DNA from 4 places in the Maricaulis sp. W15 genome. Region 4 is predicted to be linked to each of the others. Evidence: predicted binding sites of a transcription regulator. Region 4 holds the regulator's gene; each other region holds the start of a gene.
The links. Region 4 encodes LexA, which represses DNA repair genes until DNA is damaged. Its sites were predicted from a motif close to ATGTTCCNCTTGTGTTCC; they were not measured.

Region 1: AWH62_RS03235 (PA0069 family radical SAM protein) is a predicted target of LexA. The motif match lies at 6,227-6,244, and genes of this name have one in related genera.
Region 2: AWH62_RS10300 (thymidylate synthase) is a predicted target of LexA. The motif match lies at 3,137-3,154, and genes of this name have one in related genera.
Region 3: AWH62_RS08915 (metallopeptidase family protein) is a predicted target of LexA. The motif match lies at 4,605-4,622, and genes of this name have one in related genera.

The regions. Positions count from the first base shown of each region.
Region 1 is NZ_LQXG01000002.1:77,437-85,036, reverse strand. It holds gene mutY (A/G-specific adenine glycosylase) at 1-324, shown strand, start outside; gene AWH62_RS03255 (response regulator) at 321-791, opposite strand; gene AWH62_RS03250 (site-specific DNA-methyltransferase) at 802-1,881, opposite strand; gene AWH62_RS03245 (ribonuclease HII) at 1,959-2,615, opposite strand; gene AWH62_RS03240 (EAL domain-containing protein) at 2,638-5,070, shown strand; gene AWH62_RS03235 (PA0069 family radical SAM protein) at 5,074-6,204, opposite strand; gene AWH62_RS03230 (uracil-DNA glycosylase family protein) at 6,333-7,199, opposite strand; gene AWH62_RS03225 (electron transfer flavoprotein-ubiquinone oxidoreductase) at 7,348-7,600, shown strand, end outside.
Region 2 is NZ_LQXG01000017.1:125,347-132,946, reverse strand. It holds gene hflK (FtsH protease activity modulator HflK) at 1-1,128, opposite strand, end outside; gene AWH62_RS10310 (dihydrofolate reductase) at 1,253-1,786, opposite strand; gene AWH62_RS10305 (phosphoribosyl-ATP pyrophosphohydrolase) at 1,790-2,146, opposite strand; gene AWH62_RS10300 (thymidylate synthase) at 2,158-3,015, opposite strand; gene AWH62_RS10295 (VOC family protein) at 3,612-3,983, shown strand; gene AWH62_RS10290 (MipA/OmpV family protein) at 4,562-5,416, opposite strand; gene AWH62_RS16840 (LytTR family DNA-binding domain-containing protein) at 5,551-6,501, opposite strand; gene AWH62_RS10280 (CocE/NonD family hydrolase) at 6,560-7,600, opposite strand, start outside.
Region 3 is NZ_LQXG01000016.1:180,687-188,286, forward strand. It holds gene ffh (signal recognition particle protein) at 1-404, shown strand, start outside; gene AWH62_RS08885 (hypothetical protein) at 401-811, shown strand; gene rpsP (30S ribosomal protein S16) at 836-1,294, shown strand; gene rimM (ribosome maturation factor RimM) at 1,488-2,033, shown strand; gene AWH62_RS08900 (hypothetical protein) at 2,093-2,779, shown strand; gene trmD (tRNA (guanosine(37)-N1)-methyltransferase TrmD) at 2,889-3,629, shown strand; gene rplS (50S ribosomal protein L19) at 3,626-4,024, shown strand; gene AWH62_RS08915 (metallopeptidase family protein) at 4,122-4,520, opposite strand; gene AWH62_RS08920 (MmcB family DNA repair protein) at 4,632-5,111, shown strand; gene AWH62_RS08925 (DJ-1/PfpI family protein) at 5,108-5,797, opposite strand; gene AWH62_RS08930 (VOC family protein) at 5,875-6,264, opposite strand; gene AWH62_RS08935 (DUF4340 domain-containing protein) at 6,254-7,300, opposite strand; gene AWH62_RS08940 (GldG family protein) at 7,297-7,600, opposite strand, start outside.
Region 4 is NZ_LQXG01000012.1:355,467-363,066, reverse strand. It holds gene trpE (anthranilate synthase component I) at 1-973, shown strand, start outside; gene AWH62_RS07135 (divergent polysaccharide deacetylase family protein) at 938-1,990, opposite strand; gene AWH62_RS07130 (aminodeoxychorismate/anthranilate synthase component II) at 2,090-2,680, shown strand; gene trpD (anthranilate phosphoribosyltransferase) at 3,003-4,022, shown strand; gene trpC (indole-3-glycerol phosphate synthase TrpC) at 4,047-4,844, shown strand; gene lexA (transcriptional repressor LexA) at 4,941-5,639, shown strand; gene AWH62_RS07110 (ComEC/Rec2 family competence protein) at 5,867-7,600, opposite strand, start outside.

The sequences.
Region 1 (7,600 bases), on a different contig from region 4:
CGTCGTGGCGGGCGGATCTGGTTGCGTCGGCGGGCCGAGAGCGGGTTGCTGGGCGGGATGACGGAGATTCCCTCGACCGACTGGATCGAGAGCGCCGGACTTGAGACCCGGGTCGGTGCCGAGCCCCCGTTTGATGCCGACTGGATCGCGCGCGGCGAGGTCCGCCACGTCTTCACCCATTTCGAATTGCGGCTCGAAGTGCGTGAGGGCGAGGCAGGCATGGCGTGGGAGCCGGACAGCGGTTACTGGGCCCACGTCGATGCCCTGGATGCGGAAGCCCTGCCGAGTGTGATGCGCAAGGTCCTGATGATGCGGGGCGGTTAGCTGCCGTGCCCGGCGGCTGGATAGGGGCGGCGTTGCCGGGCCTCCAGCAGGGCTGCAAACAGGGCGTCGGGCCGGAAGGGTTTGGCAAGATGCGTGTCCATGCCGGCGTCATGGCATTCGTCGATTTCGGCGGCTGACACATTGCCGGTCATGGCGACGACCGGAATGTCACGCCAGGCGGCTGTGCTGGCACGAATGCGGCGCGTGGCGTCCAGCCCGTCCATCACCGGCATGCGGACATCCATCAGGATGGCGTCGAAGGCACCGGATTGCAGGCATTCGAGAGCCTGAAGACCGGTCTCCGCCTCGCGGATATCCAGCTGCAGCGGCTTGAGGAAGGCGCGGGCGACCTCCCGATTGATCAGATTGTCTTCAACCAGGAGCAGGCGCAGATTGTGCAGGCTGGCAAACCGGCTATCAGCGGCCAGTATGTCTGGGTCGGGAAAGGCGTCGCCTGGATGGGGCATCTGTGACGGCTCAGTTCTCGAGCGTGGCCCGGATTTCTGCCCGCATGATGTCAATCGGGGCCAGGCCCTGCTTGGTGCGGATATGCCAATAGGTCCAGCCATTGCACGATGGCGCGCTCTGGATCTGGGCCCCGACCTGGTGGATCGAGCCAGCGCGGTCGCCGGCGATCAGCGTGCCGTCGGCGCGTACCCGGGCGGTATGCCGGCCCTTGGGGCAATACAGTGTGTCGCCGGGCTTCAGCATGCCGCGCTCGACAAGGGCGCCGAAGGGAATGCGCGGCTGGGCGCGCTTGGACTGGGTGACGTCGAGCGTATCGCCGGTCGCGCGGGTGATGGCGGCAAGGCGATTGCGGGCGACCTCGAGATAGGCCGCGTCGCGTTCAATGCCGATGAAATGGCGTCCCAGACGCTTGGCCGCAGCGCCGGTTGTTCCGGTGCCGAAGAAGGGGTCGAGCACGACATCGCCGGGATTGGTGGTCGACAGCAGGACGCGGTGAAGCAGGGCCTCGGGCTTTTGCGTCGGATGCGCCTTCTTGCCGTCGGCATCCTTCAGGCGCTCGCCGCCGGTGCAGATCGGCAGCGTCCAGTCGGAGCGCATCTGCACGCCGTCATTGAGTGCTTTCATGGCGGCATAGTTGAAGGTCGGGCGCGCATCCTTGGTCTTGGCGGCCCAGATCAGGGTCTCGTGCGCATTGGTAAAGCGCGTGCCCTTGAAGTTCGGCATCGGATTGGACTTGCGCCAGATGATGTCGTTGAGCACCCAGAAGCCGGCATCCTGGAGAATGCCGCCGACCCGGAAAATATTGTGATAGCTGCCGATGACCCAGATGCCGCCGTTTGGCTTCAGGACGCGGCGCGCTTCTTCCATCCATTTCCAGGTGAACAGGTCGTACTCGTCAAAGCCGCCGATCTGGTCCCAGTCATTATCGACCGCGGACACCTTGGAATTGTCGGGCCGGTGCAGGTCGCCACCGAGTTGGAGATTGTAGGGCGGGTCGGCGAAAACCAGGTCAACACTTTCGTCGGGAAGTGATTTCATCACTTCCACGCATTCACCCTCAAGGATCTGGTCGATCTTTGTGTTGGCCATCACGCGCCACTCCACTCCCGCTACAGAAGCAAGTTTTTCGGCTCTTAGGGCTAACGGGCCGTTAACCCTGAATCAAGTTATCCACAGCGATTCGCATCGGTGGAAAACCGGGATTCAAGCGCCGCGCGGACCGGTGCATAGGATCGGCGATGGATCGGCGTCGCGCCAAGCTCGTTGAGCGCCGCGCGATGGGCGGGGCTGGGATAGCCCTTGTGGCCGGCAAGTCCGTAGCCGGGAAACCGTTGTGCGGCGTTGGTCATCAACGCGTCGCGGATGGTCTTGGCGATGATTGAGGCGGCCCCGATGCTGGCATCGGTGGCGTCGCCCTTGATGATCGCCTCGGCGGGGCAGGGAAGTCCGGGCGGGACGCGATTGCCGTCGACACGAACAAGGGCCGGGCTGACGGCCAGGCGCCCGACGGCCCGCGCCATCGCCGCCATCGTTGCGTGGAGAATGTTGAGCCGGTCGATCTCCGCCGGTTCGGCAATGCCGACCCCAACCCATGCCCGCTCGCGGATCAGCGCGTACAAGGCCAGGCGACGCGGCTCGGACAAGGCTTTGGAATCTCCCAACCCGTCGATCGGCCGCGCCGGATCGAGAATGACGGCCGCCGCCACGACCGGACCTGCGAGCGGGCCACGGCCGGCCTCATCAACGCCGGCAATCCGCGGGCTTGAACGCCGGGCAGCGGCGTTAAGGCTATGATTGCCTTTTTGTGGGACGGTCGCGTTCAAGGCAGTTCCTCTGGGGCATTTGGTGTATCGCGTATACTACTGTTTGACGGTCGAACACGATCTGGGTCTCGTCGCCGTGGCCGCTTTGCTGTGCGCGCTTTCTGCGCTGGCTGCGGTATCGATCGTGCGCCGCGCCAAGGCCGCGGAAGCAGCGCGTCAGCCTGCTTGGCTCCTGTTTGCCGGATTTGTCACCGGGACCGGGATATGGGGCACGCATTTTGTGTCCATGCTCGCCTATGAAAGCGCGATTCCCGTGTCGTTCGGCCTGTTCGAAACAGTCACGTCCTTTTTGCTCGCTGTCATCATCTCCTCTTGCGGCTGGGCCTTCGCGGTCCGTTCGGACTATCGCTACGCGTCGGCGATTGGCGGCGGTCTGGTCGGTGGCGGTGTCGCGGCGATGCATTTCGTGGGCGTTGCCGCCATGCGTGTCGGTGCGAGCGTGGTCTGGGATGCCGGACTGGTGATCGCCGCGCTGGCCCTGGGCGTCCAGTTCGCCGCTGCGGCGGGTGCGGTTGCGACGGGCGGCACCAGCCGCCGTGGCCTGTTTGGCGGCGCTGCCCTGCTGGTCGGCGGCGTGGTCAGCCTGCACTTCCTGTCGATGTCGGCGATGGAATTGGTGCCTGATTTCAGCGTGCCGGCACAGGATGGCGGTCTGTCGCCGAAACTGCTTGCGATCACCATTGCCCTCGGCGCGGTGTTTGTCGTCAGCATCGGCCTCGCCGCGGCTGCGATCGACCAGCATCTCGGCCTGCGCCGGGCTGCGGAAGGTCACCGCATCCGGGCCCTTGCGGAAGCCACGTTTGAGGGTATCGCCGTCGTTCGCGACGGTTTGATGCATGACATGAACGGGCGTTTCTGCGAGATGCTCAAGCTCGAGCGCGGAGACCTTGTCGGCATGCCGGTGGCCAAGCTGGCCCTGGATGCCGAAGCCATCGAAGTCTTGCAGAATGTCCGCGAGACCGACCCGATGACATGCCGCCTGCGCTGCCGGGACGGTGCCCCGATCACGGTACAGGTGCGGGCACGCGAGATGGATTTTGACGGGCTGACCGCCCGCATTTTCGCCTTCCGGGATGTGTCCTCGGAAGAGCGGGCGCGGGCGCGCATGGTCCATCTGGCCCACCATGATACGCTGACCGGCTTGCCGAACCGGTTGAAATTCCGCGAGGCTTTTGAAGCCGAACTTCGCAATGCCTGGGATGATGATACCCAGGTCGCCCTGATGTTCTTCGATCTCGACCGCTTCAAGGAAGTCAATGATGTGCACGGTCACGCCGTCGGTGACCGCTTGCTTGTAGCGGTCTCGGAACGCCTGCTTGACGCCCTGCCACGCAATGCAGTTGCGGCCCGGTTGAGCGGCGATGAATTCGCTGTCGTCCTGCCGGATGTCGAAAATCGCGAGGACGTGCTGCTGACCGCCCAGCGCGTGGTCAACAATGTCGGCTCACCGCTGACCATCGGACAATTGCATCTCAAGGTCTCGGCGTCGGGGGGTGTGACGATGTTCCCGATGGACGGCGAGGACCCCGACAGGCTCATGAACCAGGCCGACCTGGCTCTCTATCGCGCCAAGGGGCAGGGCCGGAACCAGGTGTGTGACTTTGATCCCAAGCTCGGCCTGATGATGCAGGAACGGCGCATGCTGGAGGCGGACCTCGCCCTGGCCATTGATGACGACCTGCTGACCCTCAATTTCCAGCCCCAGGTCCGGCTCGGCGATGGCCGGGTGTCCGGGTTTGAGGCGTTGGTGCGCTGGCATGACGAGCGTCGCGGCAATGTCCCGCCGTCGGAATTCGTGCAGATCGCCGAGGAAACCGGCCTGATCCTGAAAATGGGTGAATGGGTGCTGGAAACGGCCTGTCGCGAAGCGGTCAACTGGCCGGACGAGCGCCGGATCGCGGTCAATGTCAGCCCGGCCCAGTTCAAACAGGGCAATCTAGTTTATTCGGTTCAGCGCGCCCTGGCCAAGTCCGGCCTGGCCCCGCAGCGGCTCGAGATCGAGATCACTGAAGGCGTGCTGATTGACGATGAGGCCCGGGCCCTGAAAGTGCTGCGCGGACTCAAGGATCTCGGTGTCGGCCTGGCAATTGATGATTTCGGTACCGGCTATTCCTCACTGAGCTATCTGCGCGCCTTCCCCTTCGACAAGATCAAGATCGACCGCTCCTTCATGACCGGTCTGCAGAATGATCCCGAGGCCCAGATCATTGTGCGGGCCACGATCGACCTGGCGCGCGAGCTGAACATCAATGTCGTGGTCGAGGGCATCGAGGAGTTCGACGAGTTGGGCGCGCTCGGATTCCAGCCCGACCTGGTGCTGCAGGGCTATCTCCTGTCGCGACCGTTGACGCGCGGCCAGATTGCCGGTTTCGACGAGGCGTCCAAAGCGGTCCGGGCGGAGATCGCGACCCTTGTGGGGTCGGCAAAGCCGCTGCGCCAATACCGCGCCGGCTGACCGTCATTTTTCATCAAACAGTCCGGGCTGTTCAGCCGAACCGAGCGGGCGTTCGAAGCGGTTCATGTCCAGGGCAGTCCGCGGTGCGTCCAGCTTGAAACGCTTGATGGCACTGCGGAAGCGACTGGCAATCAGCTGGGCGTAGGGGCCGGTGCCGCGACCCCGTGTCGCCCACGCTGCATCATAATCCTTGCCGCCGCGCATCTGCCGGATCAGTGACATGACCCGGCCGGCAGAGTCGGGGCGTTTGTCCGCCAGCCATTCGCGGAACAGGTCGCGGATCTCCAGCGGCAGTCTGAGCAGGACATAGGCGGCATTGTCGGCGCCGGCCTCCGCGGCCGCCTGCAGCAGCGGTTCGATCTCGTGATCGGTGAGGGCAGGGATGATCGGCGCCATCATCACGGTGACCGGGATGCCAGCGGCCTTGAGGGCCGAGATGGTTTCCAGGCGCCGGTGCGGCGCCGCCGCCCGGGGCTCCATGTCGCGTGTCAGGCGACGGTCGAGCGTGGTGATGGAAATCGCCGCCTTGACCAGCCCGTCGGCCGCCATCGGTCCCAATATGTCGAGATCGCGCCGGATCAGCGCCGATTTGGTGATGACGCTGATCGGATGCTTGTAGCGGGCGCAGATTTTCAGGATGTCGCGGGTATGCTGACGCTCGCGCTCCAACGGCTGCCAGGCATCGGTATTGGCGCCGATCATGATCGGTTTGGGTTGATAGCCGGGCTTGTTGAAATGGGCTTCGAGCAGCTTCGGCCCGTCGGGCTTGGCGAAAATCACGCTTTCGAAGTCGAGGCCGGGCGAATAGCCCCAATAGGCGTGACTGGGCCGGGCATAGCAATAGATGCAGCCATGTTCGCAGCCACGATAGGGATTGATCGACTGGTCGAAGGATATGTCCGGCGATTTATTGGTCGAGATGATGGACTTCGACGCATCCCTCAGCACTGTCATGCCGAGCTTGGGCGCTTGGCCGTCCGCTTCGGTCCAGCCATCGTCGAAGGCTTCCCGGGTCTCGCTTTCATAGCGGCCCGTAATGTTTGACCGAGCGCCCCGACCTCTCGCTCCGGGGCGGTGGAGCAGGGAGGCCTCCTGAGGGGCATTAAGGGCGTAGCCACCAGGGCGCTCGGTCATGTCCGCATCATGACTCAAAAATGGAACAAATCAAGAACAAATTTCAGACCGACATCGGTGACCCGGATTGAGGTGGCGATCATCCGGGCGGTGCCGATATTGTCCTGGGGATGACGGCCCGGCCTGGCTCAGCGGTGTCCGGCCAACCGTTCGGCGAGTGTCTGCAAGTCCTGCCAGGCCAGCCGCTTTTCGCTTGGACGGGCGATCAGATAGCTCGGCGGAAAGATTGGCAGCGCCGGTATGGTCGTTCCGGTCGGCTGACCTGCAGCATCCCGCAACGCATAGTCCACCCAGCGGCCGCGCAGCCGTGTGATGGCTGTGTCGCTGCGCAGCAGGGCCTGCGCTCCGAGGCCGCCGGCAAGCAACAGGACGTCCGGCTTCTTCAACGCGATATGGCGTTCGATGAAGGGCAGGCAGAGGGTGACCTCCTCCTGGGTTGGCGCCCGATTGCCCGGCGGCCGCCAATTCAGGACGTGGGTGAGATAGGCCTGGTCCGGCTCGACCCCGATGGCGGCCAGCATGCGGTCGATCAATCGCCCGGTCGGACCGAGGAAGGGTTCGCCGCGATCATCTTCCTCACGGCCGGGGGCTTCGCCGACCACCATCAGCCGGGCGCTGCGGTCACCACGCGCGAACACGGTGTTGCGGGCGGTGCGTTTCAGGGCGCATCCCTCAAACGCATCAATGGCGGATCGCAGGGCGTCCAGCGTGGTGGCGTCGCCTGCCAGCGTCTGTGCGCTTGGTCCGGTCGCCACGGCGTCGCCGAAACCGGCGGCACGGGCGGCTTGTGGCGTTGCCGCCCGGACCGGCTCGGCAGGCGGTACCCGACGGGATTCCCGGCGCGGTTCCGGGCTGGTCGACGGCGCTCCCGCCGCTGCGGGCCGCGGCGTGATGACAGGCTCGTCCATCTCGATGCCGGCATCCTCCCACCAGGCGATGAGAGCCTTCAGCGCCTTCTCGTCATGGGCGGTCAGTGTGGGGCCGGTATCGGTCATGATTGACGTGCACGTTAACGTAATAGCTTTGATCCCGACGGCGGGACGCGCTAGATGGGTGTTCGATCCTAGGGTATGACCGAAGACCTGCAAGCCGAACACCGCATTAAACAGACAGCGACCACGAAACGGGAAGGGTGCCAACGAGATGACCGACGCCGCAATCGAACGCGAATCCATGGAATATGACGTCATCATCGTTGGCGGTGGCCCGGCTGGCCTGTCTGCCGCGATCCGCCTGAAACAGATGGCTGCCGAGGCCGGATCGGAGATTTCCATCGCGCTGCTGGAAAAAGGCGCCGAGGTCGGTGCCCATATCCTGTCCGGCGCCGTGGTCGATCCCAAAGCCCTCAACGAGCTTTTCCCGGACTGGAAAGAGCGGGGCGCGCCGCTCGAGGACG
Region 2 (7,600 bases), on a different contig from region 4:
GGGCTGGGTGCGCGGCGCATCAAGCTGGTTGAGCGGCAGATAGGGCACAGCCCCGGCATCCGCGTCCAGGATGGTCAGGTTGGAGCGACCCAACACCCGTTCCATGGTTTCCAGATACATGCGGCGACGGGTCACTTCCGGCGCCAGGATGTATTGCTCGTAGATCGCAACGAAGCGGTCGGCCTGGCCTTGCGCTTCGGCAATCACCGAGTCGCGATAGGCCTCGGCGGCCTGGGTCAGCTGGGCGGCTTCACCGCGGGCCTGCGGGATGGTCGAGTTGGCAAAGGCTGTCGCCTGCAGGATCGCCTGTTCGGCATCCTGCTCGGCCGCATCCACATCACGGAAGGCATCGATCACGCTGGCGGGCGCCTGGGCGGTCTGCAGGTTGACCTGCAGGATCTGGATACCGGCCTGATAATCGTTGAGGACGGACTGGAGCAATTCGCGGGTGCGTTGTGAAACTTCGCCGCGACCGACCGTGAAGATGAACTCACGATCCGACGTACCGATGACTTCGCGCATGGCGCTCTGCGCCACCGCAGCAACCGTCGTTTCCGGATCACGGACATTGAACAGGAAGTTGCGGACGCCGTTTTCAGACGGATCAACACGCCACTGCACCGAAAAATCAATGTCGACGATATTCTGGTCACGGGTCAGCATCTGACCTTCCGAACCCTGGCCAATGGTGATGGTCCGGGTTGCGGTGACATCCTCGATGATCACGGATTCGATCGGCGTCGGCAGTTTGAAGTGGAAACCCGACCCGGTGGTCCGGTCATACTCGCCGAAACGCAGCACGACGCCGGCCTGGCTCGGATTGACCTGGTACCAGCCGGACCCCGGCATGATGAACCAGACACCGATCAGGATCAGCACGATCAGGCCGAAGCCGAACGCACCGGCCCCGCCGCTGCCGCCCGAACCGCCCTTGCCGCCGGAGCCGCCACCGCCGAACATGCCGCGTATCTTGCGCTGCATGTCGCGGACGACCTCGTCGAGATCGGGACCATCCGGTCCGCCGCCACCCTGGGGACGCTGGCCCCACGGGTTCTGGCCGTTATTATTATTGCCGCCGGAGCCCCATGGGCCTCCGCCGCCTCCGCCCTGATTGTCGTTCCATGACATGTGCTGGATCGATCCTCTCAATTTCCATTGCGCCCTAAATGAACGTATGCGCGTTACGGTTCAAGGGTAATCGGACGGGACGGCGCAGCGGCATGTCCCCCCTTTGCCGCGAACGCGGACTGTGTCAGGCGCGATCGAGCGTGCGCAGGACGAAGGCGTGATCATCGCGCTCGCCAGCCGGATGCGCTTCGCGCGCCACCTCGTGCCATTCGCTCTCAATGATCTCGGGCAGGCGGGCATCGCCATCCGGGCTGGCCTCGACCTCGGTGAGATAGAGCCGTTCGGCCAGGTTCATCATCACGGCATAGATCTGCGCGCCGCCAATCACACAGACCTCGTCCACACCGTCGCTGCGCGCCTGCTCGAAGGCCGCCTTCATGGCCTCGCCCGGCTCGCTGACCACAATCGCGCCCTCGGTCAGATAGCCAGCCTGGCGTGTGATCACGATATTGAGCCGGCCCGGCAGGGGCCGCCGCGGCAGGCTCTCCCAGGTCTTGCGGCCCATGATGATCGGCTTGCCGGTCGTGATCGCCCTGAAACGCTGCAGGTCGGATGACAGGCGCCAGGGCAGATCCCCGTCAGCCCCGATGACACCATTGGCACCGCGCGCCACGACGAAGGCGATCTTCGGAATGATGCTGGTGGTGGAGTTGGCCATGGCTCAGCCCTCCCCGCCCGCACTGGCATCGCCCGGCTCCATCACCGCACTGTCGCGATCCAGCCAGTGCAGCCATTTATCCTGCATGGCCTGGTCCATGTCGATGCCCTCAGCCTTGGCCATGATCAACAACATGCCCAGCGCATCGGCCATTTCCAGCGCCAACTGTTTGCGGGCCTCGTCATCGGCGGGACGGCGGGTGCGGCCGGTGGTGGTCAGATAAGCCTGGGTCAGCTCGCCGACCTCTTCCTGCAGTTTCAACAGCGGCCAGTCGCCCGAGCGATCAATATCGAAATGCGTCGCATAGATGTCGGACACCCGGACGATCTTGTCGGCGAGCTCATCAAGCGGTCCGGACATGGCGCCCGCCCCTAAACGGCGACCGGCGCGGTGATGCGCGGATGCGGGTCATAACCCTCCAGCGCAATGTCCTCATACTCGAAGCCGAACAGGTCGGTTGCCTCCGGATTGAGCTTCAGGCGCGGCAGGCCCCGCGGCGTGCGTGACAGCTGTTCGCGGACCTGGTCCATATGGTTGGAATAGATGTGGGCGTCACCGAACGTGTGGATGTATTCGCCCGGCTCCAGCCCGCAGACCTGCGCCACCATCGCGGTCAGCAAGGCGTAAGAGGCGATATTGAACGGCACGCCGAGGAACATGTCGGCCGAGCGTTGATAGAGTTGGCAGCTCAGCTTCCCGTTCGCGACATTGAATTGATACAGCGTGTGGCAGGGCGGCAGCGCCATGTTGGGCACATCGGCCGGATTCCAGCCCGACACGATCAGCCGCCGCGAGGCCGGATTATTGCGGATCTGCTCGAGGATGTTGGAGAGCTGGTCGATCTCGGTGCCGTCCGGCCCCTCCCAGCGCCGCCACTGCTTGCCATAGACCGGGCCGAGATCACCATTCTCGTCGGCCCACTCATCCCAGATCTTGACCCCGCGCTCCTGCAGCCAGCGCACATTGGTCTCGCCGCGCAGGAACCACAAAAGCTCGATCGCGATCGACTTGAAATGCACCTTCTTGGTGGTCAGCAACGGGAAGCCCTTCGACAGGTCACAGCGCAGCTGGCGGCCAAACACAGACCGCGTCCCGACGCCGGTCCGGTCCGCCTGCTCGGCGCCGTTTTCCAGGATATCGCGCAGCAGGTCGAGATAGGCATTCTCGACGTCAGACCCGCCAGCCCCGGCCTGCGCCTGCGCAAAGGTTTCGCTGTCGATGACGGCCATGTCCTGCTCCCGGTGATTCTCAGCGAGACAGCATGCCAGCGAAGCCGTCCGGGTTGAACCAGCGAGCCCAGATCAGCCGGGGATAGTCGCGGCAAGTGATTGGCGGGCCTGCGGGAAAATAGGAACCCGAGCGCAGCCTTCTGCCCCCGCTTGCGGGGGAAGTGGACCGGCGCGGAGCGGCGGGCCGAAGGGGGCCGAGCGCACACTCAACCATAAACCCCTTGCCGAGAGAAAGCCGTATCCGGTTCTTGAGCTCAAGGGGCATGTCCGCGGAGCGGCGCCTGCGGCGCCCTTGACCTCAAGAACCGGATACGGCCCACTGGCTGACAAGGGAATTATAAGCAGGTCTGCGCATGGCGCGCGAAAATTGGTACGTGTCCCGATTTCTCATGGGAGGCCGGCGGCTCAGACCGGGCCAATCCGGCCGCCCGAAACGGCGAAGCGAGGCGCCACTGGAAGACTGAATCGGTACGTGTCCCCGGTTTTTGCGGTATCGGGCTACGCCCCCCGTCCTGTCAGGAGAGATCAAATTGTGACTCGCTCGCCGCCGGTCTTGGTGTATGGTTGCGGCATCGGAACATAGAGGGAACACACACATGCTCGGATACGTGACACTGGGAAGCAATGATCTGGAAAAGGCCGCCGCCTTCTACGACAAGCTGTGCGCCGAATTCGGTGTTGGCCGCATGATGGGCGACGAGAATTTCATCGCCTGGGGCAAGCCTGATGGCGGCGCCGGTATCGGCCTGACCAAGCCTTTCAATGGCGAACCGGCCACCATCGGCAATGGCGTCATGGCCGCCTTCCAGGCCGACAGCAAGGAACAGGTCGACAAGGTCTACAAGCTCGCCGTCGAAGAACTCGGCGCCCCCTGCGAAGGCCCCGCCGGCCCCCGCGGCGACAGCTTCTACGCCGGCTATTTCAGAGACCCGGACGGGAACAAGCTGAATGTGTTTTATATGGGGTGATGACGTTGAACGTGGGTGACCCACACCGGCGTAATCGTTAGCGGGCGACCAGGTGGCGGATCGCCAGGAACAGGACCGATGCGTAAAACAGTCCGGCGAACGGCCTAGCCCGATCGTCCCGTGCACACCCAGGGCGGTTGAAACCCCGCCCTGGGCGCTTGGTCCGGACTATTGCGCGGGAATAATCGGGAGTTGGATGAAGGAGGGGTAGTCGCCTCCGACATGGATGGTGTTGGTCGCCTCCGGCTCTTGCCGGTCCCATGTGCGGGTATGATAGGCGCCGGACGCGATGACGAGCTTCACACGCCTGCCCAGATAAAGGTGCCGGTGACCATTCATCCGGAATCCTCTTGAGTGCGCCATTCTCTTCGATCTCGCGACAGTCCGCGGTGCGGACGTCTCCGATGGAGGCGGGCTGACCGCCCGGCGCGCGGTCCCGCTTGCGAAGTCGTCGGGTTCGAAATGGCGCTACTGAGGTACCCGCTTCTTTCGTTGGCCCCGCTCGCTCGACTCGCAAGCCGCGATTGGTGTGGCGACAGTCCCTTCCCCATGAGCACCATCACCACATCTCATGTTCGCTAAAACGAAAATGCAACCCCGAGCACGGCTTCCAGCTCGTAATCTTCCCGCACCAGAGGGCTGCCGGTCGCTTCGTCTCCGAAGAATTCACCGCTTACATTGCCAATGATCATCCATTGCTCATTGAGCCGGTAGCGCGCGCCAAAGCCCACACCGGCGGATTTCAGGCCACTGGAGGGTTGGTATTCGGTGTAGCGGAAGGCCGGGTTTGGGTCAGCCTGGCTGGCTGCCGCTTCAAGGGATGTGATACCGAACTCGGTCTGCAGATGCTCGGCATTGGCATAGCTGATATCGCCATAGGCCGTGAGGGTCAGGGCGTTATCCATCAGGTGCCAATCGTAGGAACCTCCGAGGAAAGTCACGACGCCCTTGCCGGCATCGCCGATATCGGCCTCGAATCCAAAGCCGACCGCCGACGTGCCAAACTGGCGGAACAGCCCCCCGGCCAATACGGCGGTGCTGTCCATCGTGGCCAGATTTGCCAACGCCGGATCGTCGGACGGGTCGCGGCCTGGCTCGTAGCCGATACCGGCTTTCAACCGCCACTCTGACCCTAGTATGGGCCAGTAAATGCCCATCTCGTCGCCGGATACGTAATAGCGGTCATCATACATGCCATAAAGGATAGGCGCGGCGCCGGTCTCGCGATTGTCGCTGCCGGCGTAGACCGGGGACGACTCCGCCACGATCCCCAAAAGGGCGCTGAGCCCTGTAAGGTCGCCGGCGAGCGCCGCTTCCTTGCGCGCCTCGACCGGGGAGAGCGCCTCGGCGTGCACCGTGGCCGGAGCCAGCAGTGTGGTGAAGCCGAAACCGGCCGCGGAGGCGAAAGCGGGGAGTTTGCAAAATCTGTCCATTGAAGGGTCTCCTGGGAGCAAAACAACGCACAGGAGTTGTTGCGGCGCGCACGCCATCCGCAACGCCAATTTCGTGAGCGCGCTGCAAGCGTCAGGTCAACGAATGAGTGAATGAAAGCGTCGGGATGGTTGAGCTAGGATGGGTCGGACTGCACGCCCCGCCAGTCGCGGAAAGCCTTCAGTCGTCGTTGGCTCACGGGTACGTGCTGGCCGCTGCGAAGCCGGATGCGCACCTGTCGTGGATCGTCGTCGACGGCCTCAATCCCGTCGCGGGCCACCCACCAGGACCGATGTACCTGCAGACCGGGCACGCCCTCCACCGCAGCGATCGCGTCGCGCAGACGGCCAAGCGATTGGCGGGTGCCGTTGGGACCGTGCACCAGAACGTAATGCTCGTCGGCCTGAAGCGCCCAAATGGTGCGGTCAATCAGGTTCGCCATCCGCCCGGCATCATCGCAGCGACTGGACTCCACGTCGGGGCCGGCCGATCCGACCACTGGACGTGAAGGCAGCAATGTCACGCCACCAAGCAGGACGGTCGCCCCGAAAACGCTCAGCAGGAAGATCGTGGCGGTGGGTGTAATGTCCAGCAATTCCCCCAGCCAGATCTCAAGAAAATCAACCGCTGTTTGGCCCGGCACCCGGTTGCTGATGAGGTCAGCGTCATGGTGAAAACTGTCCAAGGAGACCGTCATCAGGGACGCGGCCGGCAGCACCGACACTATGGCAGCGGCACAGGCAAGCGCGACTGTCACCGCGCGAGGCCAGTTCAGGCGTGCGGTCAACCGGGCGATCAGGTTGCGGGCGGCCAGGAACAGGATCGCTGAATAGAACAGCGCCGCGAACCAGAAGACGAAAATAAGATAGCCGCCATCCGTGCCGGAATTGTCGACCCCCTGTTCGACGAAAATCACAGCGAACAGAAGCGATACGCAGGCGCAGGCAAAAACCGCTTTTCCGTACTGCATGGGACTCACAAGATTGGCGTCACGGTCCGGAGGCAACAGGCGCAGTATGCCTCCCAACGCTGGCGGATGCCAGCCAGCCTGCACCGACGGTGCAGCCAGCGGGCTTGCCGGCGCCACCGACGCCCGCCCGCACACCCAGGGCGGTTGAAACCCCGCCCTGGGCGCTTGGTCCGGACTATTGTGAGGGAATAATCGGGAGTTGGATGAAGGAGGGGTAGTCGCCTCCGACATGGATGGTGTTGGTCGCCTCCGGCTCTTGCCGGTCCCATGTGCGGGTATGGTAGGCGCCGGACGCGATCACGAGCTTCACACGCGAGCCCGGTGAAAAGATCATGCTTGTCGGCCAGATCTCGAACTCGACGGGATAGACCTCGCCAGCGACCAGGGGTTCGATCCGGTCGTGCGCGAGCCAGGGCCGCGACGGTGTCGACATTTCCGGATCGAGACGCCGCTGCGATGCGCGGAGACGACCTCGCGTCAGCCTTTCCTCGGTGCCGTCCGGGTGAACAATGTAGAGATCAGCGTGAATATTCATGTCGTCCCGGCTGGTGGAAACCCACAGTCCGGCCATGATCTCGCCGGTGATTTCGGTCTCCGCCTCAAAGGGTTCGGACACGAAGGCCGCCATCCCGGCCGGAATGATCTCGTCATGCTGATCGATCGCGGGCGACATGTAATCGACACGTCCGGTCCGCCCCGGCGCTGACGGTGACAGCCCGCCGTCCGAGGTCAGGTGAAGACGCTGATAATCGGTGCGCGCAATCGGCCACTCATTTTCAGAGCGCCATTCGAAATCCGCCGGATCGGCCACACTTCTCCGGATGGCCAGACGGACCGGCGGCTCGTCGAGCAGGCCGGTATCGTGGCCCTTCAGCCAATGATCAAAGAAGGCAAGCTGGGTCTGGAAGCCCTCTTCCGAATAAAACGCGTCCTGGTGTCCGCCGGTATGGATGCGCAAATAGCGGTGTTCCGACGCCGCAAGCTTGTAGCCTTCGGTATTGCCGCGGAAGTGCTGCGCGCCATAAAATCCGGTCCAGTTGCCGGCACTGAGCACCGGTACTGTCAGATCCTCCCAGATCGGACGGCGAGCCTCCCAGAAGGGACCGTCCAAACGGTGCCGCATCAGTTCAAACAGGAAGCTGTTCCCGAAGGCATCAGGATCATTATTGTCCCAGCCACGCAGAATGTTGTCGTACATGACACCATTGTACCAGTT
Region 3 (7,600 bases), on a different contig from region 4:
AGATGCTGACCCGCCAGGAAGCCATCATCCAGTCGATGACGCGCCAGGAACGCGCCAAGCCGGAAATCCTCAAGGCCAGCCGCAAGAAGCGGATCGCCGCCGGCTCGGGCGTCCAGGTCGCCGACGTCAACAAGCTGATCAAGATGCACCGTCAGATGGCTGACATGATGAAAAAGGCCTCCAAGGGTGGCCGCGGCGGTCTCGCCGGCATGATGGGCGGTATGGGCGGCGGCATGCCTCCGGGCATGGGCGGCCAGATGGGCGGCATGAACCCCGCCGATATGGGCCGCGCCACCCAGGACCTGCTCGGCGGCAAGGCCCCGTCCGGCACGCAACTGCCCGGTCTGGGTGGGCCCACTTCGGGCGGTGGCCTGCCTGGTTTGCCGGGAACGAAGAAGCCATGATCTCCGTTATTACATCGGCGCTCGCTCCGCTGGTTACTGTGATGCCGCAACACGACCTGCCGGTTACGGCGCTGCTGAATGGGCATCACGAATGCCGGGCGAGCTACCAGCTTCGCCCGAATGAACGTGGCGACACCCTGCTGCCCCGATACATTCACGTCACTTGCGAGTCTGACTTTGAAATGGACCGTGTGCGCCCCGACTTGCGGGAGCAGGCGGGAGAATTGCTGATAAACGAGGCAGAGGGCGCGGCTCGTTTGTCGATCGCTCGCTGGCGACACCGCCTCGAAGACGATCAGGACGAGTGCTTCCACGTGACACTGCGCTTCCCGAACCCATCCAACACACCCGCATGGGCTGAAGAGCCCAATCTACTCCCGTGCGGGCGTTTGATTATCGACGAATAAATCTTGACCTGAAGGACTAGAACTATGTCTCTGAAAATCCGTCTCGCCCGTGGTGGCGCCAAGAAGCGTCCCTACTACCGCATCGTCGTTGCCGACAGCCGTTCGCCGCGTGATGGCCGTTTCATCGAAAAGATCGGCTCCTACAATCCGATGCTCCCGAAAGATGGTCAGCGCGTCGAGCTGGACATGGAAAAAGTGAAGGCCTGGCTGGCCAAGGGCGCCAAGCCGACCGACCGCGTGGGCCGTTTCATCCACCAGATCGAGGCTGACGCCTGGAAGTGGGAAGCCGGCAACAACCCGCAAAAGGCCGAGCCGGGCCAGAAAGCCAAGGAACTCGCTGCCGAGAAGGCCGAGAAGGAAGCCGAACGCAAGGCTGCCGCCGAGGAAGCCAAGGCCGCTGCCGAAGCGCCTGCTGCTGAAGAAGCCCCGGCCGAAGAGGCCCCGGCCGCTGAAGCTGCTGCCGAAGAAGAAAAGTCCGAGTAGGACGGTTTTTTCTGCCTGGATGAGCGGGGGAATGGGTGCCCGAATTCGCGGCACCGGGATTTCCCCCGCTCCCTGACCCTCTCCCCAGGGAGAGGGAGAACAATACCTGTGATGTCACACCCGACTTCCCTCCCCCCGGGGGGAGGGATCGAGGGAGAGGGGGAATCCACCTCCCTTTGAAAGCTAGGCTGCCATGACAACGCCCGCCGACGATCTCGTCTTCATTGCCGCCCTTGCCGGCGCTCATGGCGTGAAGGGCGAATGCAAGGCCAAGAGCTTTGCCGGCAACCCGGCCGACGCCTTCACCTATGGCCAATTCCTCGACGCCGACGGCAAGCCTTTCCTGACTCCGAAATCAGCGCGTCCGGTGAAGGACGGCTTCATCGTCCGCTTCGCCGAACCGCTCGGTCGAGACCAGGCCCAGGCGCTCAAGGGCACGCGCCTCTATATCCCACGCGCGGCCCTGCCAGCGCTCGAGGATGATGAATTCTACCATGCCGACCTGCTCGGCCTGAAAGTCCAGTCGCTCGACGGCAGCCCGATGGGCACGCTGAAGGCAGTTCATGATTTCGGCTCCGGCGACCTGCTGGAAATCACCGGCACGCCCGACCGAAACGGCAGCTGGATGCTCCCCTTCACGCGCGACTTCGTCCCGCATGTCTCGATTGCCGACGGTGTGGTGACGATCGATCCGCCGGAAGATATCGGCTCGAAGGCTGAGGAAGAGGCGGGAGAGTAGGCGCGCAGCAAGCCCGGCAGGTCTTGAATCCGTCTCATTGCAGTGGCTTTATCGGGCATATGACCCGCAAGATTCAGCGTTTCAGCGTTTCATTCGCCTTTGTCGGTCTTTTGGCTGTCCTCTCACTTTTTCCCAGCGCCGTCGCACAAGACGGACCGGGTCGAGTGTGGGCCTGTCAATTGCTCTCAGACCTTGGTCGGATGTCCAATGAAGCAGACGGCCAAACGGTCTACGCCCGGGAGTACGCTCGGAATAACGGCTTTTACTGGGCGAGTTATGATGAGTTTCAGGCTCACCTGAATCAAGATGGCGCTGATGAATGGCGCAATGATGAATGGGGCGATGCGTTGCGGGCATTTCCACCGCATATGCTCCAGGAACTTTGGGATTCTTGGAATGAAGGCGGCTTGGCGGACTGCGCGCAGCGCTTCGAAGCGCATTGGGGGAACGCGTCTGAATTTCGCCAGCAGGAAGCAGTTGCCATCCGGGACATCGCTCGCAGAGGCCTGCTCAGTCCGGGACACCCTGACTATATTCCAGATGTCCACTACGGTGCCTGTGGGATTTCCGCACCGGGATTGCCCGTCAATAGGTTGATCGAAATGTCTCGGCCTGTGTTTGACGAGTTCGGACAGAAGGCCATCTTCATCGAAAGCACACGGCGCGCCCGCGACGTTGTTTCGATTTTCGCCTTTCGGAATGGACATTGGGAGCGGGTCACCTCACTCCACTGGACCATTTGCTGACAGCGAGGCTCTGCCCTTTGTCTAGTGTGCTGCCAACGCTGCGCCAGATCCCCAGCGGAGGCGCCGATGCGCTGGCACCTCGCCCCCATCCCTGCTACACCCGCGCGCCATGACTGACGCCACCAGCCCTTCCCTGCCTTGGACCGCGACCGCGCTCACCCTGTTCCCGGATGCCTTTCCGGGACCGCTGGGTGTTTCGCTGATTGCAACAGCTGCGAATCATGGGTTGTGGGCGCTTGAAACTGTGGACATCCGGGATTTTTCCCGTCATAAGCACCGCTCCGTGGACGACACCCCTGCTGGCGGAGGCGCCGGTATGGTGCTCAGGCCGGATGTCGCGACGGAGGCGATTGATGCGGTGCAGTCTCGCTGGCAAGGCGGGAAACGACCGTTGATCTATTTGACGCCGCGCGGAAAACCGCTGACCCAGTCCCGGGTTCGGGAATGGGCGACGGGTCCGGGCGTTGTCGTGTTTTGCGGACGCTTCGAAGGCCTCGACCAGAGGGTGATCGAAAGCCGTGAAATGGAAGAGGTCAGTGTTGGCGATGCCGTGCTGGCCGGGGGCGAAGCGCCCGCGCAGGTTCTCATCGAGGCCTGTGTGAGACTTCTCCCCGGCGTGCTGGGCGACCCGATGTCGGCCGAGGATGAGAGTTTCGAGGGTGATCTCCTCGAATATCCTCACTACACGCGACCGCGCGTGTTTGAGGATCGGGAGATCCCGGAGGTCCTGTTGTCGGGGCATCATGGCCGCATCGCGGCGTGGCGCCGGGAACAGGCAGAGAAAATTACGAAGGCGCGTCGCCCCGACCTCTGGACGAGGTACAAGGCCCGCAAGGAGAATGCACGATGAACATGATCGAGCAGCTTGAACAAGAAGAAGCCGCCCGCGTCCTGGGTGACAAGGAAATTCCGGATTTCAGCGCCGGCGATACGCTGCGCGTCCATGTTCGCATCAAGGAAGGCGAACGTGAGCGGATCCAGGTCTATGAAGGCGTCTGCATCGCCCGCAATGGCGGTGGCCTGAACGAGAGCTACACCGTTCGCAAGATCTCCTTCGGTGAAGGCGTCGAACGGGTCTTCCCGCTCTACTCGCCGAATGTCGAGCAGATCGAGATCAAGCGTAAGGGCAAGGTCCGCCGCGCGAAGCTGTATTACCTGCGCGATCGTCGCGGCAAGTCGGCCCGTATCGCCGAACGCGTCTCCGGTCGTGGCATCGAAAAGCGCGAGCCGAAGAAGAAGGGCTAGTCCCTCTCTCCTTTCGCGATTGCGACACGAAAACCCCGTCAGCTTGGCTGGCGGGGTTTTTTGTGTGTTCGCGTGGCAGGACCCGTCCGGCCTGATGCTACGCCTCGTCCTCAATCCGGTGCATGTCATCGTCCGACAGCCCGAAATGATGGCCGATTTCATGCACCAGAACATGGGTCACCAGCTCACCGAGCGGAATCTCGCCGTGATCGGCCCATTCGTCGAGGATCGGCCGCCGGTACAGGATGACGCGATCCGGTTCGGGCGACGGATTGGCCACCGATTTTTGCGACAGATCGACACCGATATAGACGCCGGTGAGCTCGAATGGGTCATCCAGACCGACCGCCGCGAGGGTTTCTGCGTCAGCGAAGTCGGCGACAAAGATCTCCAGTCCTGCGCACAAGTGACGCATCTCCGCAGGCAGTGTCTCGAATGCGCTCGCAGCGAGCGCTTCAAAATCCTCGATCGACGGTGCCGTTTGGTGCTTGGGCATGAGCTCTCCAGCCTGTCTTGACGGCACAGTGTGGCGGAGCGCGGGAGCACTGGAAACCGGACATTCAGTCCTGGACTTGCGGCCGGAACATATATGGAACAAACTGACGTCATGAGCCTTGATGATACCGCCTCCGCCGCCAATCCCCGGATTGACGACGCCCAAGCGCTGATGCGCGGAGCGGCGCGTCTGCTCTGGCATATGGGGTTCAGCGCCATTCCCGAATTCATCCTGCCGGACGGGCGTCGGGCCGATCTGGCGGCGCTCGGGCGCAAGGGCGAGATCATCATTGTCGAGATCAAGTCCGGCATTGCCGACTTTCGCGCCGACAGCAAATGGACGAACTATGCCGGCTATTGCGACCGGCTGTACTTCGCCGTGTCGGAACGTTTTCCGCGCGACGTCATCCCTGACGATGCCGGGCTGATCATTGCTGACGGGTTTGGCGGCGCGATCATCCGGGAAAGCCCGGTGCTCACACTGGCGCCGGCCCGCCGCAAGGCGTTGACGCTGCGCTTCGCCCGCGCCGCCGCCGACCGTTTGATGCGGGTCGGAGAACCCGGTACCGACACCAGCCCTGCATCGGCTTAGGCATCAGCCGTGTCGGCAACCCGGTCGACGACTTGTAGGAAAGCCTCCCAGCGCGGTGCGAAACGGCTCTCGACGGCGTCCAGAACGGGCGCAGATGCTTTTTCCGGCGTCCCGCTGTCAACCGGCGGATGCGGGTCGTATTCCAGTCCCAGCTGAACCGCCTGGGCGACCCCGTCGCCATAGAGCTCCTTGACGATGGTCAGGGCGAAATCAATGCCGGCGGTGACACCGCCGCCGGTGAACAGATTACCGTCCCGGACAACGCGCTCCCGGACCGGTTCGGCGCCAAAGCGCGACAGGGCGGAATGATAGCGCCAATGCGTCGTCGCCTTGCGACCTGCCAGCAGACCGGCGGCGCCCAGCACGAAGGTACCGGTGCACACCGAGGTGATGAATTGCGCGCCTTCGGCCTGGCGGCGCAGGAAGGCCAGCGTCGCGGCATCTTCCATCGCCGCATCGACACCCCACCCGCCCGGCACACAAATCAGGTCGAGCTGCGGGCAGTCCTGGAATGACGTATCGGCGAGGATGAAGGGGCCACAATCGGTCCGAACCGGGCCGGCCGCCCGGGCGACCAGATGGACCTTTGCGCCGGGTATCCGGGTCAGGACCTGAAGCGGGCCGGTGAAGTCGAGTTGGGTGAGATCGTCGAACAGCAAAAATCCGATATGGCGCAATGTGGTCATGTCTGTCTCCGGTTCCAGCCCGCAAACACTAGAACCCGGCCCGCAGCGAGAACATGACAAAGGCCGATCAAATCCGGTCAGCGCGTCCCGGTATCATGCGGCTTGACGCGCCAGGGCGGGTCGATGCGGTTCTCACCGGCATGATAGAGCTTGATCTTGTGGCCGTCCGGATCGAGCAGGATGGCCTCGCGCCACAGCCAGCTTTCATCGCGCGGCTCGGTCTCGAAGACAAAGCCCGCAGCTTGCAGCCGCGCGACGGTTGCATCGACATCATCTGATTCCAGATAGATGACCGCACCGGGTTGGACCGGCGCTTCGACATGAAGCGAAAAAGTCGTCTCGCCCTCCGGCGCCAGGAAACGGCAATAATGCGGACTATCAACCAGCAGCCGAAAACCGAGCCGCTCATAAAATGCTTTTGACCGGGCGATCTCGCGCACCGGGATGGTGATCTGGTTAAGGCGCATCTTCGGTCTCCGCGCGCGGGTCGGCGATGCGGTCAAGCGGCCGGATCAAACGGTCAACCGTGAGGTCGGACAAAAGATAGGCCCAGCCCTCGACACGGGCATTGATTGCCGCCGCCTCGGTCTCGGCGTCATCGGTAATGGCCGAAGCCGTGATCAGTGCCCAGCGCGTCGCGCCAAGCGCCTTCACATCAATCCGGACCCGAAGCCCGGAAAAGGTCTCGGCGGTGTGGACGGCGACGAACTCACCGCCCAACCGGTCTGCACGGCGCACCTCACGAAAGCGGACCCGTCCCAGTGCCGCAGCCGGACCATTGCCGGCGGCCGCCGTGATCATCTGCCAGCCGCCGGGCTGTCGCAGTGAGAAATTTCGCGCCGAGGCCGCGGCGCGCTCAAGCCGGTAGGCCGGACCGGCTTCCGGTTGGACATCGGCCCGGGCAATCTCGTTGAGGCCCAGCTCCAGAAAGTCGAGATCAAGCCACGCGTCGGCCGGCAACATGTCCGGCCGCACCACGGCACCATCGCCGAGCCGCGCCGCATAGGCGCGGTTGCGACCGGGCTGGCGTACATAAACCCGCTCTCCCCGGGTCTCGCCGAGGAGGATTTCAGCCAGCATCGCGCCATCCGCACCGCGGACGCTGATCTGGGTACCGCCGTTTTCCTGGCCGGGTTCAGCGAGGCCGATCCGCGCCAGGCGGGCGGGATTGGCCGTGCGCGCGCCCTCATAGGTCAGGGCTGCCAGATAGGCGTCAAGTTCAGCCAAACGCTCCGGGCGAACCGGATAGCCATCACGGCTTGGCATGCGCCAGACCCCCTCGACCTGTTCAACGCTGAAGCGCTCGCTGCCATGGATCTCGATCTCCCGCGCCGACACCACGGCGCTCGACCAGCTTGGCAGGACCGGTCCGCTGACATCAGGCCGCCAGGTTTCCCGGGCATCCATTACAGCCGCGGCAATGGCAAGGCCCGTCACGACCACAGCAGCGCTGGCGGCGATGACAAGCTGGGTGCGGCGGCGCTGGTCGGTTCGAACGCTCATGTGCGCCTCCGGCGGCGGCGAACGATCGAGCCGACAATGCCAAACAGGATGACCAGGGCCGGCGGCACACCGATCGTCCAGAACTGGAGGTCTGCGTTGAGTGCATCGATATCCCGACGGAAATCGCGTTCGATCGCCCGTAACTCGGCGCGGGTCTGCAGGATTTCGGCGCGAAGCCGCATGGCTTCCTCACGATCACTGGCCCGTGACGACGCCAGCAGGGCAGATGCTTGCCCGCTGCCCAACAAACGGTCGAGCCGCGCTTCCGCGTCCGCGATCTGGGTTTCAAGCGCGTCTTGG
Region 4 (7,600 bases):
GGAAATCCAGGTCTATTGTCCGGTCCGCCCCGGCGAATTTTCGGCCCGGGAAGCCTATGACGCCGCGGTCGAACGCCTGCAAACCACCTTGCAGAAATTGGCTGGCGGCACGCCGGAACCGGCTCGCCCGGCCGGCCAGCTCGGCGCGCGTCAGTCCAATCAGAGTGAGGACAGCTACCGCCAGGCCGTCGATGCAGCCCGGGCCTATATCCGCGCCGGCGACGCGTTCCAGGTCGTGCCCAGCCAGCGTTTTTCCGCTGACTATCCGGCTGACCCGTTCTGGCTCTACCGCTCGCTGCGCCGCCTCAATCCGTCGCCCTTCCTCTTTTTCTTCCGCTTTGACGGGTTTGAAGTAGTCGGCTCCAGTCCGGAAATCCTGGTCCGCTTGCGTGATGATGTGGTGACTATCCGGCCGATCGCCGGCACCCGTCCACGCGGCAGAACCCCGGCCGAGGATGACGCCCACGAGGCGGACCTGCTGGCCGACCCGAAGGAGCGCTCGGAACATCTCATGCTGCTCGATCTCGGGCGCAATGATGTCGGTCGGATCGCCAAGCCCGGCTCGGTGCGGATCACGGCCCGAGAGATCGTCGAGCGCTACAGCCACGTCATGCACATCGTCTCAAACGTCGAAGGTGACCTGGCCGCCGGGGAGGATGTTGTCTCGGCCCTGTTCGCCGGCTTCCCGGCCGGAACCGTGTCGGGCGCACCGAAAGTTCGGGCGATGGAAATCATTGACGAGCTGGAGCCGCATCGTCGCGGCGTCTATGCGGGTGCCGTCGGCTATTTCAGCGCCGATGGCGGCATGGACACGGCCATCGCCCTGCGCACGGCGGTGTTCAAGGATGGCCGGATGTATGTCCAGGCCGGCGCCGGCGTTGTGCTCGACAGCGATCCCGAGTCGGAACGGGTCGAAACCGTCAACAAGGCGGAAGCCCTATTCCGCGCCGCGATTGATTCCCTCGACAATTGAGGCCTGCAGGCCGGGCTCGGCGACGAAGAGTTGGTCGGCGAGGTCGCTGACGGTCACGAACTCGACCTCAGCCGCCTCCGGACTGTCCAGCCAGGCTTCAAGCGTTTCCAGCGTCAGCGCGTGCGGATGGCCGATCACGACGGCATGCCCGTCGGCGCGCGCCAAGGCCGCGGCCTCGTCCAGGCGGGCCCGGATCGAGCCGGCATCGAGGTCATGATCGAGGAAGATGTCACGCTCCAGCGACCGCAGGCCGAGTCCCGACGCGACGGCGCGGCCACGGCTCTGCGCGGTCGTCAGGCTGTCGAGAAATAGCGGGCTTTCATGGCTGATAGCGGCCAGCGCGACACGGAGAGCGCGCGGATCAGCGGTAAAGCGGCTGCCCATATGATTGTTGAGACCGATCGCGCCCGGCACCCGGGCCATCGCCCAACGCACCCGCGCCTGTAGATCGGCATCGCTGAGGCCGAGCCGCAGCGCGTTCGGTCCCGGATCGGCCAGTCCGACCGGCTCCATCGGCATGTGCAGCAACACATCATGCCCATTGGCTTGCGCCAGCGCGGCCAGGCTCGCGGACGCCTCGGCGTAGGGCAGGATTGCGAGGGTCAATGGCACGGGCAGCGCAATGACGCGCTCGGCAGCGGCGACGTCCAGTCCGGCATCATCGATCACCAGCACGATTTGCGGTCGCCGCGCTGTGACCGGCGTGGCCACTGTGAGGTCGGTGATGACCGGGATCATATTTGATGCAGCTATGTCGATCGGCGCGTCCAAGTCATCGGTTTGTGAGGCGATTGCGACCGAATCCAGCGAATCAAAATTGCGGACGCGGCTGACGCGTATCCCCTGATGTTGGGACGTCTCCTCCGCCGAGGCCATGGCCGGCATCGGGAAACCGCCGTTGCTGGCGACAGAAAACACAATTGCACCAAGCAGATAGGCCGCAGCTGCCAAGGCCCCGGCGAAAGCCGGGATGGCTGAATGGCGGGCCTTGATCAATGTCGGAGCAGAGCGGGTCATGACCCCAGCACGCGCCAGCCTGGTTAATCAGGCGTTAATGCACTTGCAGGATTGGCGAAGCCCGGCCCGGCGACTAGCTTTCATGCCAAGGAGAGCCGCATGCTGCTGATCATCGACAATTACGACAGCTTCACCTTCAACCTGGTGCATTATTTCCAGGAGCTGGGGGCGCAGACCAAGGTCGTGCGCAATGATGCGCTGACCGTCGACGAGGCATTGGCCTTGCAGCCGAGCGGGATCGTGCTGTCACCGGGCCCGTGTGCACCGGACCAGGCCGGGATCTGTCTCGATCTGATTGCTGCTGCGCCTAATACGATGCCGATCCTGGGCGTCTGCCTCGGTCATCAGTCAATCGGTCAGGTTTTCGGCGGCGAGGTGATCTCGGCCAAGACCATCATGCACGGCAAGACCAGCCCGGTGGTGCATGATGGCAGTGGTATCTTTACCGGACTGCCAAGCCCGTTCACCGCGACCCGCTATCATTCCCTCGCGGTACGGCCGGAGAGCCTGCCGGACATGCTGGTCGCGACCGCCCACACTGCCGACGGCGAGATCATGGGGCTGGCCCACCGCACGCGTCCGGTGCATGGCGTGCAATTCCATCCCGAATCCATCGCCTCGGAACACGGCCACGCCCTGCTGCGCAACTTCCTCGACCTGACCGGCCTGCCCCGCGCCCAGGCGGCGTGATCGGGCGGCACGACCAGGCCGCACGCACATGGCAACGGCCAGCGGGCGTTGAAATGCCAGCGGCCCCGCGCTAGGTCCTTCCGGTTCGCTTTGTTCAACCCGGTGACAGGTATGCCGTTTTGCGCCCTTTCATGTCTCGCCCACCCGGCCGCCTTGGCCGGTCCGGTCGGCATGGCGGCGTCGACGCGCGTTCGATACGCTCAGCCGGCCACGCGATGGCGCAGCCCCCATCGATGGCGCAAGACCGCCTCCTGACGACCCTGCGGGGTGATGGCGTCCGGCCTCAAGCCGGATTTGAAAATAGCTGGCGAAACGACTGACAATGCAAAATATTTCCCTGTGCCTGAATGCCTTTTCACGCGGCACCTATCCCGAGGACGCCGCCATTGCCGGCGCCTTTGACGAACTCATGTCCGGCGATGTTGCGGATGCCGCCATCGGCGGCTTCCTGATCGGTCTCGCCGCAATCGGCGAGCGCCCTGTCGACATTGCCGCCGGCGCCCGCGCCATGCGCAGCCGGATGACCCGTATCACCGCTCCCGAAGGCGCCATCGACACGTGCGGCACGGGAGGTGACGGCAAGGGCGCCTGGAATATATCGACCGCCGCCGCGATCATCGCGGCTGGCGCCGGCGCCATTGTCGCCAAGCATGGCAACCGGGCCGCCTCCTCCAAGTCCGGCTCCTCCGACGTCCTGGCCCAGCTCGGCGTCAAGCTCGACTGTCCGCCACAAGTGGTCGAACGGGCCTTGCTCGAAGCCCGCGTCGGCTTCCTCTACGCCCCGGCACACCATGCTGCCGTGCGTCATGTCGGTCCGGCCCGTCAAAATCTCGGCGTGCGTACCGTGTTCAACCTGCTTGGTCCGCTGTCCAACCCGGCCGGCGTCAAGCGTCAGCTGCTCGGCGTCTATGACAAGCGCTGGCTGGTGCCGATGGCCGAAGCGCTGCGCAATCTGGGCTGTGAGCATGCACTCTTGATGTGCGGCGAGGACGGGATGGACGAGTTGACCACGACCGGTCGCTCGAACATTGCCGAACTGCGCGACGGGGTGATCCGGGAATACAGCTTCCATCCCGAAGAGGCCAGCCTGCCTCTGGCCAGCGCCGAGGCACTGCAGGGCGGCTCGCCGCAGATGAATGCCGACGCCATCCGCGCCTTGCTCGACGGTGAGACCGGCGCCTTCCGCGACATTGCCGTGCTCAATGCCGGCGCCGCCCTGCTCCTGGCCGGACTGGCCGACAGCATTGCCGATGGCACCCGCCTGGCAGAAGCGGCCGTTGATGACGGGCGTGCCAAGACCGCCCTCGCCCGTATGGTCGCCATTTCACACGGGGAGGCGTGAGCCATGAGCACCCGCCCCGAGACCATGCCTGACACGCTGGCCCGCATCGGCGCCTACAAGCGCGAGCATATCGCGGCCTGCAAACAGGCGCGCCCTTATGCCGAGATCGCCGCCGCGGCGCGCGATGTGGCGCCGGTACGCGGCTTTGCCAAGGCCCTCGCTGTCGCACCGGACGGCCTCGGCCTGATCGCCGAGATCAAGAAGGCCAGCCCGTCGAAAGGCCTGATCCGCGCCGATTTCGATCCGCCCGCCCTCGCCCGCGCCTATGAGGCCGGCGGGGCGAGCTGCCTGTCCGTGCTGACCGATACGCCCAGTTTTCAGGGCGCCGATACCTTCCTCACCGAGGCCCGCAATGCCGTCGCCCTGCCGGCCCTGCGCAAGGATTTCATGTATGATCGTTACCAGGTTGCCGAGGCCCGCCTACTCGGGGCCGATGCGATCCTGGTGATCATGGCGGCGGTTGATGATGACACCGCCCGCCAGCTGATCGAGGAAGCCAATGCCTGGTCGCTCGACGTGCTGGTGGAAGTCCATGACGCCGCCGAGATGGAACGGGCGCTGGCGCTCGACGCGCCCCTGCTCGGTGTCAACAACCGCAATCTGCGGACCTTCGAGACATCCCTCGACACATTCGACGCGCTGGCGCCGATGGTGGCTGATGACCGGCTGCTGGTCGCCGAGAGCGGGATTTTCGGCCGTGATGACGCCTTGCGCCTGAAACAGGCCGGTGCCCGCGCCCTGTTGGTCGGCGAAAGCCTGATGCGTCAGGACGATGTCCGGACAGCAACGGCGACCCTGTTGGGCCGTCCGGCGACCGCTTGACGACATTTCAGAACACTTGTAGAACAAACACTCCTATTCCTGATTTGTTCCCGCAGGCCTGCGCCTGATTCCGGGAATGCGAACAAGGGGGTTGCCTTGCTGACGCGGAAACAGAACGAGCTCTTGCTCTTCATCCATCAACGCATCAAGGAAACCGGCGTCTCGCCCTCCTTCGACGAGATGAAGGGCGCGCTGCAACTGGCCTCCAAATCCGGTGTTCACCGCCTGATCACGGCACTGGAGGAGCGCGGCTTCATCCGTCGCCTCGCCCATCGCGCCCGGGCACTGGAAGTGCTCAAATTGCCCGAATCAGCGGCGGCGGCTGAAACGCCGAGCCTGCCACGCGGCAATCTCGGCCCCAATGTCGTGCGCGGCAATTTCGCCAAGCCCGAGGAAAGCCCGCGCGAATCGACGGTCGACATACCCGTGCTCGGCCGGATCGCCGCCGGCGTGCCCATCTCGGCCATCCAGCATGAAACCGACCGCCTGCCCGTCCCTGCGGACATGGTCACCGGCGGCGAGCATTTCGCGCTTGAGGTGAAGGGCGATTCGATGATCGAGGCCGGTATCATGGATGGCGACACTGTCCTCATCCGGCGCTGCCAGTCTGCCGAGTCCGGTGATATCGTGGTCGCCTTGGTTGATGACGAGGAAGCCACGCTCAAACGCCTGCGCAAAAAAGGCGGCTCAATCGCCCTGGAAGCGGCCAATCCCGAATACGAGACCCGCATTTTCGGCCCCGATCGGGTCAAGGTGCAAGGACGTCTTGTGGGACTGATCCGGCGTTATCACTGACGACGTGATTGCTTTGCTTGGCAACTTCGATGCGCACGGTTTGAATCGTCCTTGGACGCTGTCACAGCCATAGGCGCAGGTCGCAGGTGCGCTCTACAGGCGCCGCCTGTGTGCCGTTTGGAACGCACCGGTGGACGCCGGCTCTTGTTCCAGATTCAGCTCCTGCCGCGCCGCGACGATGGTCCGGGATCAGGCGGGCAAGGGACCGTCGCAAATCGCCACCGCCATCAACGCCCGTGCCAGGGGCGTGCACCGACCAATGGCCGTGCACGCTGGATCGCGACCAGTTGACCATCACGCAGATGCAGTGACTGGCCACCGGTTCTCGCCAACTCATCGGCATCGATGATCCGGGCTTGGCATTGGCGGGCAATTGCCGGCGGCACCGCAAGATCAGCCACAATGAGGTCGGCGCGGGAACAATCGGTCGGCCAATCCTGCAGCGACGACAAGCGGGTCACCCGCACGCCCTGGAGCCGGGCATTGCAGCCATGGCTGTCACAATTGGCATCCCAGACTGCCGGCGCCGGATCCGCCACCCCGCGCGCCTCGAGGAACACCCGCGCTGCAAAGCGTGAGCGGCGCCGGTCGCTGACCACCCAGCCGGTGGCGTCATCTCGGGCGAGGATCAATCCGGTCTCGGAGATGAAGAGATCCGGCTGCGGCAGCACGGCCCACAAACCCAGCGCCGCTGCCATCACGGCGGCCCCGCTCCAGCGCCACAGTCCACGAACCAGAAGGCTGGCGACAAAGCCGGCCGCAAACAAGGCCAGAACCAAGCCCGGCGTTGCCGGCAGATAACGCTGCGCGCCCGGCCAGTCGGCGACCATGTGGGCCAGTGCCAGCATGATCGATAACCCCCACTCCATGACGGCGAAGGCCGGACCATCCAGACCGACGGGTATCAGCACCAGGCCGAGCACGCCAGCCGGCATGACCAGCAAGGAGAAAATCGGCATCACCAGCAGATTGCCGGCCAGGCCGAAGCTGGCGACGCGGTGAAAATGGAAGGCGGCAAACCCGGCCGTTGCCGTGCCGGCAACCAGGCTGGTCGTGCCCAAACCACCGAAGAACAACCGTATCTGCGACAAGGCGCCAGCCTGCGAGCCACGGCGGGACCGGTCCTGCCACAGCCGCGCCACCGTGATCAGCGCTGCCGCCGCGGAAAACGACATCTGAAAGCCCGGCGTGATCACGGCTTGGGGCTGCAAGGCAAGGACGGCAATGACGGCAAGGCTCAGCGTGTGCAGCGACAGGGCGCGGCGTCCGAGAATGACTGCACCGAGCACCGAAACCGTCATGATGAAGGCGCGCTGGGTCGGGATCGTACCGCCGGACAGGACCAGATATCCCACTGCGAACACCAATGCCACCCAAGCCGCCGGCACAGCGGCATCATAGCGCCGCGCCCAAGGAAAGATGGTGGCCAGACCGAGACGGACGGCGAAAAAGACCCCGCCGGCCAGCAAAGCCATATGCATGCCGGAGATCGCCAGGACATGTCCAAGCCCGGCCCTTCGCAGCGCTTCGACATCACCCGGATCGATATGGGCCCGGTCACCGGTCAGGAGGGCCGCTGCCAGCGCACCGGGGCGGGCCTGCATGCGCGAGCGGATATGCCGGGACATGTCGGCCCGCAATCGGGCCACCGCGCGGGCTGCCCGGTCCTGGTGCACGGGAGGGCCGGCCTCGGCCGGGGCAATGCCGTATCCTGTCGCGACGATGTCACGAAAGGCTGCGTGAAAGGCAAAATCATAGCCGCCCGGCACCGCGGCCGGTCGCGGCGGTGCCAGCACAGCGCGAAGCCGGATCGCGTCGCCGGGCCGGATACCGGCCGGATCACCAAGAACTCTTACCCTTTGCGGCCTAGCCCCATCATCGGCGGCGACGAGACGCAGCAACAGGCGTTGTCGGCCACCGCCGCTGCGATCGATCGCTTCCAGCCAACCGGTCAGCTCGAC